Regions from separate parts of the Paenibacillus sp. y28 genome, predicted to be linked through region 4. Evidence: predicted binding sites of a transcription regulator. Region 4 holds the regulator's gene; each other region holds the start of a gene.
What was found. The regulator Rex, encoded in region 4, represses fermentation and respiration genes when NADH is low (regulators of the CRP and FNR family bind a similar motif). The targets are predictions, from matches to a motif close to TTGTGAAATATTTCACAA.
Positions count from the first base shown of each region.

Region 1: a site for Rex is predicted at 2,747-2,764, ahead of WBG83_RS07200 (DoxX family membrane protein). Genes of this name have one in related genera too.
Region 2: a site for Rex is predicted at 1,652-1,669, ahead of WBG83_RS07540 (formate/nitrite transporter family protein). Genes of this name have one in related genera too.
Region 3: a site for Rex is predicted at 2,026-2,043, ahead of nirB (nitrite reductase large subunit NirB). Genes of this name have one in related genera too.

Region 1 is NZ_JBBBNV010000006.1:4,072-8,718, reverse strand. It holds gene WBG83_RS07215 (phytanoyl-CoA dioxygenase family protein) at 1-392, shown strand, start outside; gene WBG83_RS07210 (cation:proton antiporter) at 633-1,847, opposite strand; gene WBG83_RS07205 (cation:proton antiporter regulatory subunit) at 1,851-2,345, opposite strand; gene WBG83_RS07200 (DoxX family membrane protein) at 2,853-3,416, shown strand; gene WBG83_RS07195 (ATP-binding protein) at 3,502-4,647, opposite strand, start outside.
Region 2 is NZ_JBBBNV010000006.1:86,077-90,723, reverse strand. It holds gene cyoA (ubiquinol oxidase subunit II) at 94-1,059, opposite strand; gene WBG83_RS07545 (hypothetical protein) at 1,336-1,596, opposite strand; gene WBG83_RS07540 (formate/nitrite transporter family protein) at 1,813-2,601, shown strand; gene WBG83_RS07535 (L-lactate dehydrogenase) at 2,598-3,512, shown strand; gene WBG83_RS07530 (DUF3829 domain-containing protein) at 3,701-4,647, opposite strand, start outside.
Region 3 is NZ_JBBBNV010000002.1:36,577-41,223, reverse strand. It holds gene nirB (nitrite reductase large subunit NirB) at 1-1,937, opposite strand, end outside; gene WBG83_RS03345 (SPL family radical SAM protein) at 2,127-2,945, opposite strand; gene WBG83_RS03340 (bifunctional transcriptional activator/DNA repair enzyme AdaA) at 2,899-3,624, opposite strand; gene WBG83_RS03335 (collagen binding domain-containing protein) at 3,764-4,647, opposite strand, start outside.
Region 4 is NZ_JBBBNV010000001.1:504,838-509,484, reverse strand. It holds gene WBG83_RS02225 (tetratricopeptide repeat protein) at 1-274, shown strand, start outside; gene dinG (ATP-dependent DNA helicase DinG) at 323-3,175, shown strand; gene WBG83_RS02215 (redox-sensing transcriptional repressor Rex) at 3,175-3,795, shown strand; gene WBG83_RS02210 (DUF47 domain-containing protein) at 3,858-4,478, opposite strand.

The DNA.
Region 1 (4,647 bases), on a different contig from region 4:
CTGGATCCCATCTGCGCAAGGTGAGCAACTTCAGCATCGGCCGCTACAAAAATATCGTCGGCCAGAAGCAGCTCGCCTGCAAGGCCGGCACGATTGCAATTCTTCATCACGGTATTTGGCATGCCGCCATGCCGAACGCGACGGACCGCACCCGCTATGTGTTCAAGCTCCGGCTTCGTCCCGGCTGCGAGCAGCGCAACCTGTTCAATACGGACGGCTATGACAGCAAGGAAGTCCGCGACATCATTTACAACGCCAACTACCCTTGGCAGGGAGACGAGTCCCGCAATGAGCATATTCTCCGGGCCAAGCTGTGGCGCTATGTTACCGGCAACAATTCCATCGATGTATCCTTTGAAGGCGCATTGACACGGATGCAGATTACAAGCTAGTCCGGCTGGAGCTATACTAAACCTGACAAACAACCAAAGACCAGCAGCATCCCCTGACGGAGAAACGAATCGCACGCCGAAGAACCTCCATGCTCACTCTAGATAGGCTCCCCTTGTTAAGCATGCCATGAGTGTCATTGCTTAACACAGACTGCTAAAGGGCAGCATACCTTTTCTGTGACCTGGAGGTTCTTCTTCTTTCATTTTCAATTCCGCCTTACGGCAAAACATGACTGCGGCTTATCCGCTCCCCGTCTCATCCTTGGCTCGTTTCCGCTTCGTCAACCGCTCGTAAATCCCGTATATTCCTTTGGATTCCTTCGCCAGCAGCGGGCCGAGTATCGCGAGCAGCAGTACATAAAGCACGGCAAAGGACTGAATCGCGGGCAGCAATCCGCCGGCTTTGCCCAGATTAGCCATAATAATAGAGAATTCGCCCCGCGACACTAGGGTGAAGCCTACGTTTAACGAGGCACGCGGTGATACGCCGGAAAGCCGGCCTGCGATAAACCCGGCAAACAGGTTGCACAGGAGTGTCAGGATGACAGCAAGGACCGCCATCAGGACAGCCCCTCCCAGCGCCGTCGGCTCGATCGTTAAACCGAAGCTGAAAAAAAACAATGCGCCGAAAAAATCGCGGAACGGCATGACAAAATGCTCAATCCGCTTCACATGAGCTGATTCCCCCAGCACCAGGCCAATCATCAAGGCGCCGATGGCCTCTGCGACATGAAGTGTTTCCGAGAAGCCCGCTACGAGAAACAGCAGCGTCATAACCGTAAGCAGGAAGAGCTCGGAGGAAGGCACACTGAGCGCCTTATCCACATGCTTAACCAGCCTTCTCCCGATAACGAGAAACAGCACAATGAACAAAAAGGCTGATAATGCAACCAGCAGAACCCCCGTAAGCGAGGTTGCCCCGCTCAGCAGCAATCCGGACAAAATCGAAATATGAATCGCGATAAACAAATCGTCGAACATAATCATGCCCATAATAATTTCTGTCTCCGGATTGGCTGTCCGCTTCAAATCAACGAGCACCTTGGCCACAATGGCTGTCGAGGAGCTGGTCATAATCCCGCACACCACAAGCATCTCTTTCAGCGGAAGCCCCATCATCCAGCTGAGCAGGAGACCTGAAGCGAAGTTAAGCGCGACATAGCACAGGCCGCCCACAACGATCGTCTTGCCTGATTTAAGCAGCCTCGCGACGGAAAACTCCAGCCCCAAATAAAACAATAGAAACAAAATGCCAAGCCGCCCCATAAAATCGATAACGGCGGAGCTTTCAATGAAACGCAAATCTATAATCCAGAAATGAGGGGCATGCGGCCCGACAGCCATTCCAATCAAAATATAAAAGGGAATGACCGAGAACCGCAGCTTAGCGGACAAAAAAGCGACCAGCGTAATTAAAACCAGCGCCAGACCGACCTCAAAAATAATCGTATCCATCGGCTATCGACCGCCGTCCAGAAGCAGCTGCTTCAGCTTGGACAGCTGCGTCCGTTCGCCGGCAACAACAACCGTTGCTCCGGCAGTGAAGATGTGATCCGGCCCGGGACTAATGTGCGTCGTTCGGCTTTTGTCCTGCACCGCAATAATGGTTGCTCCGGTCTTTTGCCGGATATTCAGTTCGCCGATCGGCCTGCCGATGCATTGAAACCGGGTATCAACCCGAATCCATTCAATGATTAGGCCGTCCAGCACCATTTCCAGCTGCTCCAGCGCCTTGGGCTTATAGGTCATTCCGCCAATAATGGAAGAAAGCACGCGGGCTTCCTCATCGTCCAGCGTGAGGACCGACTGCACTTCATCAGGATCGTCGGCATTCATATGATACAGCTCCCGGCGCTCATCGTTGTGTACAATAACGACCAGATGATCGCCTGCTTCGGTAATCAAGGAATATTTCCGGCCAATGCCGGGGAGATCGATTTCTTTGAGGTTCATTGGAATTCCCTCCTTTCGCAAAAAGAAGGCGGCTGCTTCAATCGCGCTGCAGCCGGAGGAGTAGCATCAAGCAGGCCGCCCGTCAGGGGGCGCTTCATGCCGTTCGGAGAATAATAATGAAACCGCTTTCTAGCTGCGCTATGCCAATCTGACGGAGACCCGTCCATTCGCTTCATCGTTTTCATCCACGCTTGGCTATGGTTCATAGTAGATATCACCTCCTATTTGCGGCCTGCGCACTTTCATGCTGCTGCGGTGCTGTGTCTTCATCATGCTGCTTCCTCCCTTTATCCAAAATAAAGAAGGCTTCCGTTCTGTAGAAGCCTCCCCCTCATTGTACCAAATGTCCCCAAGAAGTCCACCCTGTCAGGCAACAGCCAGAATTGTAATTACTGTACAGGGTGTGATAAATATCACATCAAATGTAACCTGTCTACGCCTATAATAAACGATAAGAGAGAAGAAGCCGTTGTTCAGGCGTTCATTTATGGGGAGGTAGTTGTTCATATGCAAAAAGAAATTCACATTCCGGAAAATCCGGTATCCCGCTTTTTATTCAGCAGTACAAGAGCGGGGCTCATCTGGCTCGTTATCCGCTTGTACCTTGGCTATGCGTGGATTACGGCAGGCTGGAAAAAAGTGACCAGCCCGGCATGGACGGGAGACAACGCAGGCTCGGCCCTGCAGAGCTTCGTCAAGGGCGCGCTGGCCAAGGCTGAGTCAGGCAAGGATGTTACCGGCTGGTATGCAGGGTTTCTGGAAAGCTTCGTGCTTCCCAATGCCAAGATTTTTGCCTATATGGTCGCTTTCGGCGAGCTGCTGGTCGGACTGGGCCTGATTTTGGGTCTCCTTACCGGAATTGCGGCATTCTTCGGCGCCATTATGAACGTCAGCTTTTTGTTCGCCGGAACACTCAGCACAAACCCGCTGCTGTTTATTCTTGCCACTTGGCTCGTATTAGCCTGGAAAAACGCTGGCTGGTATGGTCTGGATCGCTGGGCGCTTCCGCTGCTGGGCACACCTTGGGGCGGTAAAGCAAGTCATAAAACTCACACCACCCGCGTCGATTAGAACCGTTCGTGAAAAATAAAAAAGCCGGCTCGAGCTACGGCTGGTTGTAGAAAGGGAGCCCCCGCGGGCTCCCTTTCTTATGGGTTCAGCTTATCGATTCCGGCACATAAATCGGGCCTTGCACACTTTCATCCGCCATGATCCTCAGCAGCGCTTTGGACAGCTTATGCGGCTGATACGGCTTGACCAGGTACCCTCTGGCCCCGAGATCCTGAGCCCGCTCTTTTTCTTCAAAAGCGCTGGAAACCAAAATCGGCACATGCTTCAGCAAATCACTATGCTTCATCTGTTCAATGACAGCCCAGCCGCTCATGCCGTGAGCCAGCACCAGATCCAGCACAACGGCTGCGGGAACCGTCTCCGACATCGCCTTTAGCGCCTCTTCGCCCCGGGCAAACTGAACGACATGATAGCCGCTCTCCGTCAATTCCTCCGCCAGCAGATCGGACAAGCTCGCATCGTCCTCGACAATGTAGACCGGACCCTTGCCCTGGGCTGCCGATTGTGCGGCCAATGCCATTGACTCATAGGCCGGACCGGCCAGCGGCAGCAGCAGCGTAAAGGTGCTGCCTTGCCCGTACACCGACGACGCCTTGACGTCTCCGCCGTGAATGTTCATAATTTCCTTCACAATGGCAAGCCCCAGCCCCGTTCCGCCAATCTCCCGGCGATCCGAGTTATCCACCCGATAAAATTTGTGAAACAGCTTCGGCAGCGCCTCCGCCGGAATTCCTAAACCCTCGTCCGTTATGTCAATGCATAAGTTGGCGTCCTCGCGTCTCAATTGAACAGACACTGTACCGCCATCCGGTGAATATTTGATCGCATTGCCGATCACATTCATCAGCACCTGCTTCATTTTATCCGGATCGGCATTCACATGCGCATCCTCCAGGCCGGGCTTGAATTCAAACCGGTGATTCGGCGCGTTCACACGCTGCAGCTCCATGGTTTCCCGAATGGCATCCGCCATATTCATCATGCTGAAATCATACGTCTGCTTGCGCGACTCCATCCGCTGGAGATCCAGGAAGTTATTAATGAGGGAAGTGAGCCGGTTTGCTTCCTGATGAATCGTCCCGATGTATTTCTTTTGTCTTTCCGGTGTAAGCTGTTTATGCAGCAGCAGCTCGGCAAAGCCGAGAACGCTCGCCAGCGGTGTCCGCAGCTCATGGCTGACCGTACTGACAAACTCCGATTTCAGCTGGTCGGCCTCATATTCTTTGGTAAT
Region 2 (4,647 bases), on a different contig from region 4:
GGCTCTGGAATCTAGACCCGCCCGCTCACGCTGATCGGGTCCTTGATTTCCTTTGCCGCCAAAGGCGTTCTTTACCGTTCTTCATCCCCTGCGTCAGGGCCTGGACTGCGGTGCAGCCGCAGGCGCCTGCTTGCCTGCAGGCTCAATCCCGGTTCGCTGTGCTCCCGCGCCTTGTCCTTCCCTTTCGCCGGTGTGATTATGCACATTGACAGCGTACTTGGTCACAATTTTTTGGAATAAGCCTTCCGGGAAGGAAGAGAAGTACTGAATGTCGGATGTGCCAGGCTTCGCCAAGGCATTATATTTGTCAATCGTGAGCGCGGAGGCGGATTTCTTAATGCCCGCAGCCCAGTTATCAAACTCACTTTGCGAGGTTACCTTCACATCGAATTTCATTTGGGCGAAATGCTCGCCGCTGAAGTTCGCTCCAGAGCCGTAGTATACGCCCTGCTCATCCGCTTGTAAATACAAAGTCATTGCCATGCCGGACATCGTGTACATCTGGCCGCCAAGCTGCGGAATCCAGAACGAGTTCATCGGCGCATCCGATGTCAATTCAAAACGAATCGGAACATCCTCTGGAATTTGCAATGTATTGACCGTAGCAATTCCCTGCTCCGGATAAGTAAACAGCCATTTCCAGTCGAGCGAGGTCGCCTGAATCGTAATGGCCTTCTTGGTCGACTCAATCGGCTTGGAGGGCTCTAAAGCAAACGTATACTTCGCTGTTATCGCCGCCAAAATAATGATAATGACAATCGGTATGCCCCACCAGACTACTTCCATCTTCGTACTGTGGGACCAGTTAGGCTGGTAGCTGGCGCTGTTGTTCGGCACATCCCGGTAACGCCATACGATGTAGGCGGTCAAGGCAAGCACCGGCACCAGAATAATGCCGCATAACACGGACGAAATAATAATTAAATCCTTCTGGCTTTGTCCGATAGGCCCTTTCGGGTCCATGACCATCAAATCGCTGCTACAGCCAGACAAAAGCAAGATCATGAACATAAACAAAACCGGTATTGCGACCCGAAAAACTTGTTTCGGTTTCTGCATTGGCGATCCTCCCCATTCGTGCGAAAGCGTTCATTCATCCGCCTGCCAAAATCAAAATTGTTCTTTGCTACATATACCATAACAGATATGAGCGAACTTCTCTCCTGTGTTTACAAATACGTCAAAGTATCGCCTTACTTTTGAAAAAATTTTGTCACCGCGCCGCCATATCTTGAAACGATTACAAAGAAAGCCCCCCGCCTTTAGCCAGATGGCTAAAAGCGGGGGGGCTCCGCGAGTCACCCATTATAATAGGTAGAAACTCGTTCGCAACGCCTATTCGTTCTCTGATTCCGCCCGTGAATGAACCAAATGAATCGCCGTACGAATAACGTAAATGAAGACACTGCCTACCATAAATCCGAGCCCGACCATAAGCGCAGTGTTCTCTTCACTAAAATGTTCAATGCTATACAGGCTAAGTGCGATGCCGAGGCCCAGGAAAAACCACGCCGCTGCGGTCATCAGCTTAACCAGACGACCTACATCCCGTGCGTCCGGGGTAACTTCTGAAGATGATGCAGTTTTTGTCGCCATTGTAATCACTCCAAACTGTGTGAAAGTGCTTTCTTTGATTTCAGTATACTATAGGATATGAATTTGTTCAAATAATTTTCACTTTTTGGTCAAAAAAATATCAAATTTAGTTAAAGGCCTTCGAGCCTTGCCGGTGTGTGATATTTGTCACAGAACATCCGATCCTAACCATGTTAAAGTATGGCTATGTCTACCAGAAAGGAGCGTTCATGCGGGATGGAACACGTTCCATTACAACAAGTCGAGAAGCTGGCTTTAAAAAAGCATCGCGTGTTTCAAGCGAGTAAAGTGCGCTACCTCCTGCGTGCGATGCTGGCCAGTATGTTTATCGGGTTCGGGGTCATTGTGGCCTTCAAAACGGGAAGCTTCTTTTATTTGGAGCATTCGCCCCTTACGTACCCGATGGCCGCGCTTACCTTCGGCGGCGCGATTATCCTGATCGCTTACGGAGGCGGCGACTTATTCACCGGCAATACGTTCTACTACACATTTGCTGCGCTGAGGAAGAAGCTGCGCTGGGGCGAAGTGATCAAGCTGTGGCTGATGAGCTATGCGGGCAACCTGATTGGCGCGCTCTTCTTCGCCTTCCTGATTTGGACGACGGGACTGTTCAAGGACCCGAGTGTCAACGGCTTTCTGCTGAGTGTCGTCGACAAAAAGCTGGAGGCGCCGGTACTGGAGCTGTTTTTCCGCGCGCTGTTGTGTAACTGGCTCGTATGCCTGGCCTTCTTTATCCCGATGGGGCTGCAAGGAGACGGGCCCAAGCTGTTTACAATGATGCTGTTTGTATTCTGCTTCTTTATTTCGGGCTATGAGCACAGCATCGCCAATATGTGCACGTTCGCCATCGCGCTGGTCCTGGAGCATCCTCCGGCCATGTCGGTCGCCAATTTGCTTCATAATATGGTGCCCGTAACGCTTGGAAACCTTGCAGGCGGGGCGCTGCTGATGGGCTTTATGTATTATTTCGTTAACAAACCGTTTGAAGAGGAGATTTCCAAATGAAAAAAACAAGAATCGTCATTATCGGCGTTGGCGCCGTTGGCTCCACTACCGCTTATACGCTCCTGCTGCGGGGCAGAATGGATGAGCTCGTCCTTATCGATGCCAACCATGCAAAAGCAGTCGGGGATGCGCTTGATATGAATCACGGCCTGCCGTTTATCGGCGGCACCAAGGTTTGGGCCGGCACGTACGAGGACTGCCGCGATGCGGATATCATCATCATAACCGCCGGAGCCGCCCAGAAGCCGGGTGAGACCCGTGTCAACCTGCTGAAGCGCAATGTTGCTATCTATGAAAGCATTATTTCAGAGGTATTGAAATATAACGAAGACGGAATTCTGCTTCTCGCCACCAATCCGGTCGATATTATGAGCTACTTCTCCTTGAAAAAATCGAACTGGCCGGTCAACCGGGTCATCGGCTCCGGCACCCTGCTGGACAGCGCCCGCTTCCGTTATCTGATTGGCGAGGAGCTGGATCTCGACCCGCGCAGCGTGCACGCGCACATCATCGGGGAGCACGGCGATTCCGAGCTGCCGGTGTGGAGTCTGGCTAACGTGGCCGGTTCAGAGATTACGCTCAGTGAAGAAGCGAAGAACGAAATTTTTACCAACACCCGCGATGCCGCTTATCAGATTATCGAAGCCAAAGGCGCGACCTACTATGCAATCGCCCTGGCGCTTGACCGCATCGTCACGGCCATTCTCAGGAACGAATCCGCCGTGCTGTGCGTATCGACCCTGCTCGATAACTATCACGGCGTATCCGATGTGTATCTCGGCGTGCCTTGCATTGTGGACCGGCAGGGCGTCCGGCAGGTGCTGGATATCCAGCTGTCCGAGCAGGAAAAGGAGCTGCTGCACCGCTCTGCAAACAAGCTGAAGGACCTGATTCAATCGATCTCGGAGTAATTGCCGGTAAGCGGGACTTACCGACGAGGTACGTCTGTGAAATGAATGTCCATTAAAGAAGCCAGCCTTTGGCTTCACCACGTGGTGAAGCCAAAGGCTGGCTTTGTTTGTTTGATTACTTTTTGTTTATTACTTTTTGTTTGATTACTTTTTGTTTGATTACTTTTTGTTTGATTACTTTTGTTTGATTACTTGTCGACTTGATACCGCTGGTCAATGCTCTGCATATACTGGAGCTCGGTTTCACCAAGCAGCTTGGAGAAATGCTCCGGCATGCCCGACTTGTACATCCCCGGCGTAACCTGGGCCGGCCTCTGGCGCTCCTTCGCTGATTCCTGCTTCGCCTTCATCAGAATGTCAGTGGCAGCCGCCTTCAGATTGACCACCCTCGCCCGGAAAATATCCATGGAGCTCACATTGTAGTCCAGCGCTTCCTGCTTCAGCCGCTCCGCGTCCTTTGAATACGCGAGAAATTGACCGGCGCTCTCCACAAGCACCTCATACTTGCCTTGAAACTCCACCGTATCCAAATCCGTTACATTCCGGTACGTCAGCCCCTGTCTGTTCAGCTCCGCTTCCACCTCCCGCGCAGCCACAATCGTGTTCAGCGCATAGTAGGTAACAAGCAGGTTCTTGGACTTGAAATCATTCAGCTCTGCCGTCCTCTGCTCAGCCAGCAGGGTGCCGAACTGTGCCAGAAACGAGTCTGTCAAAGGCTTGACCTCCGCCCGCAAGGCCAGTATGCTCCGGTGCAGCTCCTTGCCCTTCGCGAAATCATCATCCACATACGATTTCATTTTATAGTAGGAATCCGCTTCGATGATGCTGGTCATCAGCTCATTCCACTTCGGATACAGCTCCTTCAGCGTGCGGTCCGCTTCGTCCAGCGCCGGCTGCTTGTCGGCGTAGCCGAAATACGGATCGATTTCCTTTTTGTTTTTAAACTCAAGGAAAATCCCGGTCATAAGCTTGGACGATTTGCTGTCCACAGCGAGTGGCTCCGCCGCGCCGAAATGAAGGAAATAATACTCCAGCAAATCGTTCTGCTTCCCCTTCATAAAGACCGCTAACGCCGTATAAGCGCCTATCTTTTGCCGGAGCAGCTGCTCGTTGTCCGTCATTGGAATCGCCTTTT
Region 3 (4,647 bases), on a different contig from region 4:
CAAAATTGCGATCCGACACACGTCTTGACGGTCCGGAGTGATTTGGCGTATGCATACCCTGACGGCATGTCGAGCTCTGCCCAGACCTTCGGCAAATCCTCTTTTTTCACCCCGATCAGATCGAGCCGCTGCCCGCCTGTCACCTTGACCGCCTTAACCTCATATTTCAGAGAAACGTCGGCGATTTTCTTCAGCTCTTCCGGTGTGGTCACTCCGCCATACATACGCGGTACGACCGTGAACGTGCCGTCCTTCTGAATATTGGCGCCCATGCGTTCATTTACAAAGCGGGATTCCTTTTCATCTTCGAAGGTATCGGGGTACAGCATACCCAAATAATAATTCAGGGCCGGACGGCATTTGGAGCAGCCCTCCGTTTGGCTCCAGTTTAGCACATGCATAACTTCCTTCGTCGTTGTGAGCCCCTTCGCCTTTATCTCCGCCACAATCTCATCACGTCCGAGTGTGGTGCAGCCGCAAATTCCCTGCTTTGCCGCTGCCTTGAAGCCATCGCCAAGCACATACTGCAGCATTTGCTCCACCACCGGCTTACAGCCTCCGCACGAGCGGGTCGCTCCGGTGCAGGCCTTAATTTCTTCGACGGTCGTCAATTGCTTCTCGGTAATGACATCAACAATCGTTTTTTTGGTGACGCCGTTACAGCCGCAGACGATTTCGTCGTCGGCCATCTGCTCTACTCCGGCAGAAGGTCTGCCGTTATGGCTGCAGCCGGAGCCGGTTCCCATGAGCGAAGCATACCGTTCGTCGGTCATGACCGCCCCCTGCTTAACCCATTTCTGCAAATTGGCCGAGTCGGTAATATCCCCGAACAAAACAGCCCCCACCATGACCTGGTCCTTGAGCAATATTTTCTTATACGCGCCTCTCCAATCATCCCTGCTGGTGATGACCCTGTGCTCCGGCCCTTCGATAAATTCGCCGGTCGAGAACACGTCGATACCTGAGATCTTCAGCTTGGTAGATACCACCGAGCCTTCATAAGGCGCGGTTTCCACGCCGCACACATGCTTAGCCAGCACCAGGCCCTGCTCGAATAACGGCGCGACAAGTCCGTAGCAAATCCCGCGGTGCTCCGTACATTCCCCGACTGAATAAACATTCGCCATCGATGTTTGCATGTAATCATTAACCACAATGCCCCGTTTGGTTTGTATCCCGCTCGCCGCAGCCACACTGAAATCAGGCTTAATGCCTGCAGCCATCACGACAAACTCTGCCTCCAGCCCGGTGCCATCGGCAAAGCGCAGCCCGGCCACACGGTCGCCCCCGGTAAGCTCCACCGTCTGTGCCCCCATAAGAAACCGGATGCCTTGGCGCTCCAATTCCGCCTTCAGCATGGAGGACGCCTGCCGATCCAGCTGCCGTTCCATCAAATCCTCCATCAGATGGACAACCGTTACGTCCATTCCAAGGTGAACAAGCCCTTTGGCAGCCTCCAGCCCAAGCAGTCCGCCTCCGATAACAGCCGCTTTCTTACAGGCTTTGGCCGCTTCCAGCATATGATGGCAGTCGGCGATATCCCGAAATCCGACAACGCCTTCCTTCTCTGCGCCGGGCACCGGAAGAATAAACGGCTTTGAGCCTGTTGCAATGATTACTTTATCGTAAGGAACACGGATGCCTTGCGTGGTCACGACTTCCTTATTCTCCTCATCGATATGGGAAACCGTTGTTCCGGCGTGCAGCTTGATGCCGTTATCCCTGTACCAGTCCCAGTCGTTGAGGATAATATCCTCCATCGTCTTGCTGCCGTCCAGAACATAGGATAGCATAATTCGGTTATAATTGGGATGCGGCTCGCTCCCGAACACGGTAATCTCAAACCGTGAGGTCAGCTTCAATATTTGTTCGACCGTACTGATGCCGGCCATGCCATTTCCGATGACAACGAGTTGTTCCTTTTTGTGCATTACCATTGAGGCCCCTCCTTAAACAATCAACTTGTGACTATAGTTGAGAGTATACACGGAAGAGAAGCAGGAACATGTGAGAAAGGTCACACGGTTGTGATTCTTTTCACTTATTATTGAACGTCTTGTGAACTAACGGCCCGGCAAAAATAGACCCCGCAGAAGCAACCGTCCATGCCTTTTCACCACAAATATTCAAGGCGCAAAACCGTACCTGCTGAGCAAAACTTGTCCTTCCGGAAACACGCGGACGAATCTCTCGTAAACGATACGATAAGCATCCGGATGATACCACTCCTCCAGCCCCAGTTCCTCGTATAAGCGGCGTATTCCGAGCTGGCGCGTCCGTTTGCCGCCGCTGCCGTCCCCCATGAAATAATCGTCGATACATACCCGATTGACCAGAGGCAGCAGCTTGTCCGCAAACGCCTCCGTGCTCGGCAGCAGCGGAGCGATGGCCGCTTGAGCGGGAATACCGGCCTCCGCCAACAGCTGAAGCGTCCTTAATCTGGCCTGGATCGGCGGCGCGCCCGGCGCAAAATGCTTGCGGATGTCCTCCCGGTCCGTTTCTACGGTCATGCTAACCCTCACCCGGTCCTGCAGGCGCTGCAGCAAATCAATGTCCCGCCGGACAAGCGGACTGCGGGTCTGCACGAGTACAAAATCAGGGGGGTCGTCAGCCATAACCTCCAGCAGAGCGCGCGTTATTTTTTCCTTGTACTCGGCAGGCTGATAAGGGTCCGTGCTGGATGACATGAAGAGGGTCACTTTTCCTTTGGCTTTGGCCCGCTGAAGCTCCTTCCGTAACATATCCGCCGCCCCCTTCTTCATGTCTACCCACGTCCCCCATGGCTCCTTGCGGAATATGGAAACCGGCATTTGACGCACATAGCAATACGAGCAGCCAAACGAACAGCCGGTATACGGATTCAATGAATGACTGTAATCCGCAAGAAAGCCGCTCCCTTTATTCAGAAGTGATTTGGGCTGCTTGTACTGTTGGTCCGTCTTCATCATTTCCCCCTTCTGCTGAATCGCACAGCGCTGCCGCTCGCTTGTTCCGGCTCGTGCGGCGGTATTCCGCCGGGGTATAACCGGTCATTTTCTTAAACAGTGTGATGAAATAAGGAAGATTCGGCAGCCCGACATCCGCCACAATATCTGTCATCGGATCGTCTGAACCGGCCAGCAGTTCCTTCGCACGGCCCATGCGGACCTGCTGGATGTACGCCATCGGCGTAATGCCTTTTACCCGCTTGAATGTCCGGTGCAGATGATATGGGCTCCCATGACACATGTCTGCCAAGAGGCCCAGTGTCAGTGCTTCTTTATAATTCTGGTCGATGTATTGCGTCATTTGGGCTACCCACTCCGTATCAGGCAGGCGTTCCCCTGTCGGCTTGCACCGTTTACAAGGGCGGAAATGGGCGGACAATGCATGTTTAGGCGTGGGGAATATCCATACATTTTCCTTATTCGGCGTCTTCGACTTGCAGGATGGCCGGCAAAAAATTCCCGTGGTCTTAACCGCATAAAAAAACATACCATCATAGGCGGCATCATTGGCAACAATGGCCTGCCACTGCCGCTCCGTCACGTGTTCCCCGCGTACATGCTCCTGCAGGCTGCGGTCCAGGCCCAGATACTCCTCACGCCCCTGCTTCTCACGCTTGTTCACTCGAATCACCTCCATCACAGTATACCCCTGCTTCCCGCCCGTTGTACGCATTTTTCAATGAAATCGCAAGATATTGAAGCCGAATCAAATTGTGATTTATGCGGTATATAACAAGCAGCCCGCCAAGGTTTGGCGGGCTGTTAAAAATCGAAGCTTAATTGCCTTTTACTAATCTCTTTCTCAGAATAAATCCTAAAGCAATAAGAGCTAATCCAATCATTTCGATGTACCAATGGCTGCTTTCCCCTGTTTTCGGAAGCTGTTGTCCCGTTACAGGTTTGGCCCGGTTCGCACCGAGCGGAACTTCCTCGACATCAATATCGATGAGGAGCTCCTGCTCTGATCCATTCTCGTCCGTTACAACGACAGTAAAACGATCCTTCCCGCTGTAGCCCGGCTCCGGTGTGTACACCCACTGTCCGTTCGGAGCGATAGTTACAGTACCATGCCCCGGCTGCTTGCCAATAGACGGGAATCCTCCCAGAGGCAGATCGATCTCCCCTTCGACCGGTACATCCTGCGGTGTTGTTTTCTGGTCTGTAGGCGGTTTAGCAGGCTGTTCCGGCTGCCCTGGCGCCGGCGTTGGCGTTGCAGATGATACTGGCGTTGCTGTTGGTTCCGGCGTTGGCACCGGAGTTCCTGTCGGTGCCGACGTTGATGAAGGCGTCGGCGTCGCTGACGGTGTTGGTGTCACGGATGGTGTCGGCGTTGCCGATGGTGATGGCGTTGCAGACGGTGTCGGTGTAGACGATGGTGAATCATCATCTGACGAATCATCCGACGTTGGTGTTGGCGTTGGCGTCGGTCCGCCACCACCGCCTCCCGGATTCGACGTCGGTGTCGGCGTCGGTGTTGGTGTTGGTTCCGGCGTCGGTGTTGGCGTCGGCGTTGGCGTCGGTCCGCCACCACCGCCTCCCGGATTCGACGTCGGTGTCGGTGCCGGTGTCGGCGTTGGCTCCGGTGTCGGCGTCGGTGTTGGCGTCGGCGTTGGCGTCGGCGTTGGCGTCGGCGTTGGCGTCGGCGTTGGTGTCGGCGTTG
Region 4 (4,647 bases):
GGCGAAGCTGTATTTGGCCATGAGCTATATGCGGAAAGGCGAATATGCGGAGGCATACGGGTTATTCCAGCTAATTGCCGCTTTGAATGAACAGCCTGCGGTTCAGGCGGTTGTATACAATGCAATGGGCTGCATTCAGGTTTTGAACCGGAATACAGAAAAAGCAATTGATTATTTTAAAGAGGCGCACCGCTTTAATCCCGAATACCGGGACCCGCTAGTGAATATGGAAGCGTGCCTTCAGAGCGGCAAGCAGACGATGCGGCCGCATTAATCCGATCCTTTCCGCGGGAGAGGAAAAGGAAAGGACGAGATACGTTTCATGAATTTCGCAGTACTTGATTTTGAAACAACCGGGAATCAGCCTGGCGATCAAATTATTCAAATCGGTCTCGTTCTTGTGGATGGCGACCAAATAACGGACAGGTATACGACTCTCGTTCAACCGGGAATGCGTATACCTGATTCCATTTCCAGACTTACTGGCATTACGGATGAAATGGTGGAAGAGGCGCCTGCTATCAGCGAGGTCGTCCATGAGATGGTTTCAAGAGTGGCGGGACGGATCATTGTGGCTCACAATGCGGCATTTGATGTTGGTTTTTTGCAAAAGGTGCTTGCTGAGGAAGGTTACTTGCCTTTTGATGGCAGAGTGCTTGATACGATGGATCTGCTTCGCATATTATATCCGACCATTTCCAGCTACCAGCTTTCCCTTGTGAGCGGTGCCTTTGGCATTTCCCATGATAGGCCGCACCAAGCGGACAGCGATGCCGAGGCAACGGCTCACATTTGGCTCAAATGTCTGGACAAGCTGCAGAGCTTGCCATTATTAACCGTGCAGCGTCTGGGCCATTTGTTTCGGCATGAGGCCGGCGATTTGGGCTGGTTTTTGCAGGAGCAGGCGCGCCTGAAAGAGCTGCAAACCGCTCTGGATGAGCAATCGGGTTCTTACTTCCGACAATTCAGCATTCATGTTCAGGATTGGACTGATCTGGAGCCTCTTCGGGAGGAAGGGGAAGTTCCGCCTGAAATGAATCAGGAATTTGCCCCTTTTTATGAAGCCGTCAAGGACGGCCTACGAGCCAAATTCGGCGATTTTCAAGTGCGGGAAGCGCAAGAGCAGATGCTATCAGAAGTGGAAGCGGCTTTTGACCAGAAGCAGCACCTGATGATCGAAGCGGGAACAGGAACTGGCAAATCACTTGGTTATTTGATCCCCTCCCTTTATTATGGCATCCGCGAGGGCCGCAAGGTTGTTGTGAGCACGCATACGATAAATTTGCAGGAGCAGCTGCGCCAGCGGGACATTCCGCTGCTTCACGAGATTTTTCCTGTTCCGTTTCGGGCGGCCATTATGAAGGGACGTAATCATTACCTCTGCTTGCGCAAGTTTGAGCAGCGTGTCATTCAGCTTGAGCTGGAAACGGATAAGGAAGAGCGAATCAGTGCGGCTCAGCTCATCGTTTGGCTCGGAGAGACCGGGCATGGTGAAGACGACGAGCTTAATTTGGCTGGCAAAGGACGCCACTTGTGGCAAACAGTAGCCAGTGATACGGACTCCTGTCTGAACCGGGCATGTCCATGGTTTAAGAAATGCTTCTACCATCGAGCCCGGCAAGAGGCCAATACAGCTGATATCGTCATTACGAATCATTCCCTCCTGTTTACCGATGTGAAGGCTGAAAACCGGCTGCTTCCTTCGTATAAGCAGCTTGTTATCGACGAGGCCCACCACTTCGAGGAGGTAGCCAGCCGCCATCTCGGTCAGGAAGTGTTTTATGGCACCCTGGTCAATTCCCTGGTGTGGCTGTATAAGGACAGCAAGACCGGACTTCTGCCGCAGCTGCGCATCCGCTTGATGAAGGAAAACGGGACGGAGAAGCTGGAAGCCTGGCTTGCGGAGCTGGACCGCCTGAGTGAGCTGACCATTAAAATTAAGGAGCAATGGGATCAGCTGACCGAGCAGCTGTTCACAGAGCTGAAGCCGCAAATGGACGGACTAGGGGAAAACAATCAGCTTGTCCAGCGGATGAAAAAAGAGCTGCTTCCTGAAAAATGGGACGATCTGCTTATTATGGAAGATAATATATATATGGATTTAAATACGCTCCTGAAGCAGCTGGACCGTCTGACCGGCGAATGGAAGGAAAATCAGGAGGAGCTGTCGCTGCAAAGCCTTGTTACGGATGTTTCCGGCGTATGTAAAGATTTGCAGCGGACCCGGGATAACCTGCGGTTTTTCATGAAAATGAATGACAATAATTACGTCTACTGGCTGGAAGCAAGCCCGTTTCTGAAAAGCCGCTCGATTCATCTCAACTGTGCGCCTGTGGATGTCAGCAAGCTTCTGGGTGAATATATATTCGAGCCAAAAGACAGCGTCATCATGACATCGGCGACGCTGTCGGTCGATAAATCGTTCGCTTACAGCTGCGAGCAGCTTGGCCTCGATGCCGCTCACGCCTCAGGAAAGCTGAAAACCGTCCAGCTGCTGTCTCCGTTTAATTACCGGGAGCAGGCGTTGGTTATCGTTCCGCGTGATTTTCCGAGTGTGCGGGGCACTGTGGCGGATCAGCATTTCCTGAATGCGCTGGTAGGCTCTTTAAAGGACATTGCAGTTGAGATGCAGGGCCGGATGCTGGTGCTGTTCACCTCGAACCGGATGCTGAAGCAGGTGCACGCCCCGCTGAAGGAGCAGCTGAGCGAGCACAATATTAGCGTGCTGGGGCAGGGGGTGGATTCCGGAAACCGGACCAAGCTGACCAAGCTGTTCCAGAATCAGCCGCGTGCCGTGCTGCTCGGAACCAGCAGCTTCTGGGAAGGAGTCGACATTCCCGGGGAAGCGCTTAGTGTGCTTGCTATCGTGAGACTGCCTTTTCAGCCGCCGACACACCCACTGGTTGAAGCCAAGTGCGAACGAATAAAACAATCCGGCGGGAATCCCTTTATGCGGTATTCGGTCCCGCAAGCGGTTATCCGCTTCAAGCAGGGCTTTGGCCGTCTGGTCCGGAAGGAAAAGGACAAAGGGATTGTCATCCTCTACGATACCCGGGTTATCGAGTCATCATACGGCAAATATTTCTTGTATTCACTGCCTAAGCCCAAGATTGAGCATATGCCGACCGGTCAGCTTGTTGGGCGTATCAAAGAATGGATGGGGGAAACCGTCTGATGAAAACGCCGAAAATTTCCGAAGCCGTCGTAAGGCGGCTGCCGGTATATCTCCGGTTTTTGAATGAATTGCAAAAAAATGATATCCATACCGTGTCATCGCAGGATTTAGGCCAGCGCCTTGATTTGAATCCGGCTCAAATCCGTAAGGATTTGGCGTATTTCGGGGAGTTCGGCAAAAAAGGAATCGGCTATGACGTATCGTATCTGATTGAAAAAATAAGCCAGATCCTGAAGCTTGACCGCACTGTCCATGTCGCTTTGGTCGGAGCGGGCAATCTGGGCCGGGCGCTGTGCAATTACAACGTCTATTCTCAAGACCGGATGCAGATCGTGGCCGTTTTTGACGCGGTTCCGGAGAAAATCGGTGAAATGATTAGCCATTTGAGGGTTCAGCCGATGCAGGAGCTGCAGGAAACCATCAAGCGCCAAGAGGTTCGAATCGGCATCATTACGGTTCCTGCGGTGGAAGCGCAAAATGTGGCTAATCAATTTGTGGAGGCCGGTGTAGAGGCGATTTTGAATTTCGCGCCGGCGGTCATTAAGGTGCCGGAGCATGTTCGGGTTCAGTACACAGACCTGACAACAGAGCTGCAAAGCTTGGCTTATTACCTGGATTGAGTATGCCAGACATAAAAAAAGACCAGCTGCCGTAGGCTTGCCGATCATGGGTGTGATGCATATTAGGAGTAACGGAGCACGACGCTTTCGAGAATGTTCGCTACGTCCTCGCAGGCGTCCGTCGTTTCCTCCAGGCGCTCATACAATTCCTTCAGCTTGAAGTCCTCATAGGGATCGCGCGGAGTGGTGAAAATTTCGCGGATGCCTTCACGCATCAAAGCATCAGCGTCATTCTCCAGGCTGTTGATAATGACGGTATGCTCTTGAAGCTGGATGTACTTCTTCTTCGAAAGCAGCTTGAAGGCTTCCAGCATATGCTCGCAGGATTTGACGATGACTTCGGAGAAATCACGCATGTATTGATTTGTAAAATCGATGTTCAGGTAGTCGAAGCGAGCAATGGTCGCTTCAATGCCGTCCATGACGTCATCCACCTTGGCGGCGAGCTCCATAATGTCCTCCCGGTCCAGCGGCGTAATGAATACTTTATTCAAGCCCTTCATAATCGCGTGCGTAATGGAGTCGCCTTTGTGTTCCAGCTCCTTCAGCGCTGCATAGTAGGTGGCAGGCGGCTTGTCGCCCATCATTGCGCTTCGGAACATCTGCGACGCTTTAAGCGCGTTTTCTGCGGATTGAATGAGCAGATTGAAAAAATCGATGTCTCCTTTTTTGTTAAACAGCATCGTTAAGAAACCCCTTTCGTACCAGTCCGGCTGTTAGCTTACATAAGCAACCAAGGATAAAAATAGCATATCCGCGATTAGCTTGGCAATCAAAAATTTACAAAATCTTAACCTAGTTTGCCCTGAAAAGAGTTGTTTATTGTGAAGCTGTGCTGATTTTCGTATACTA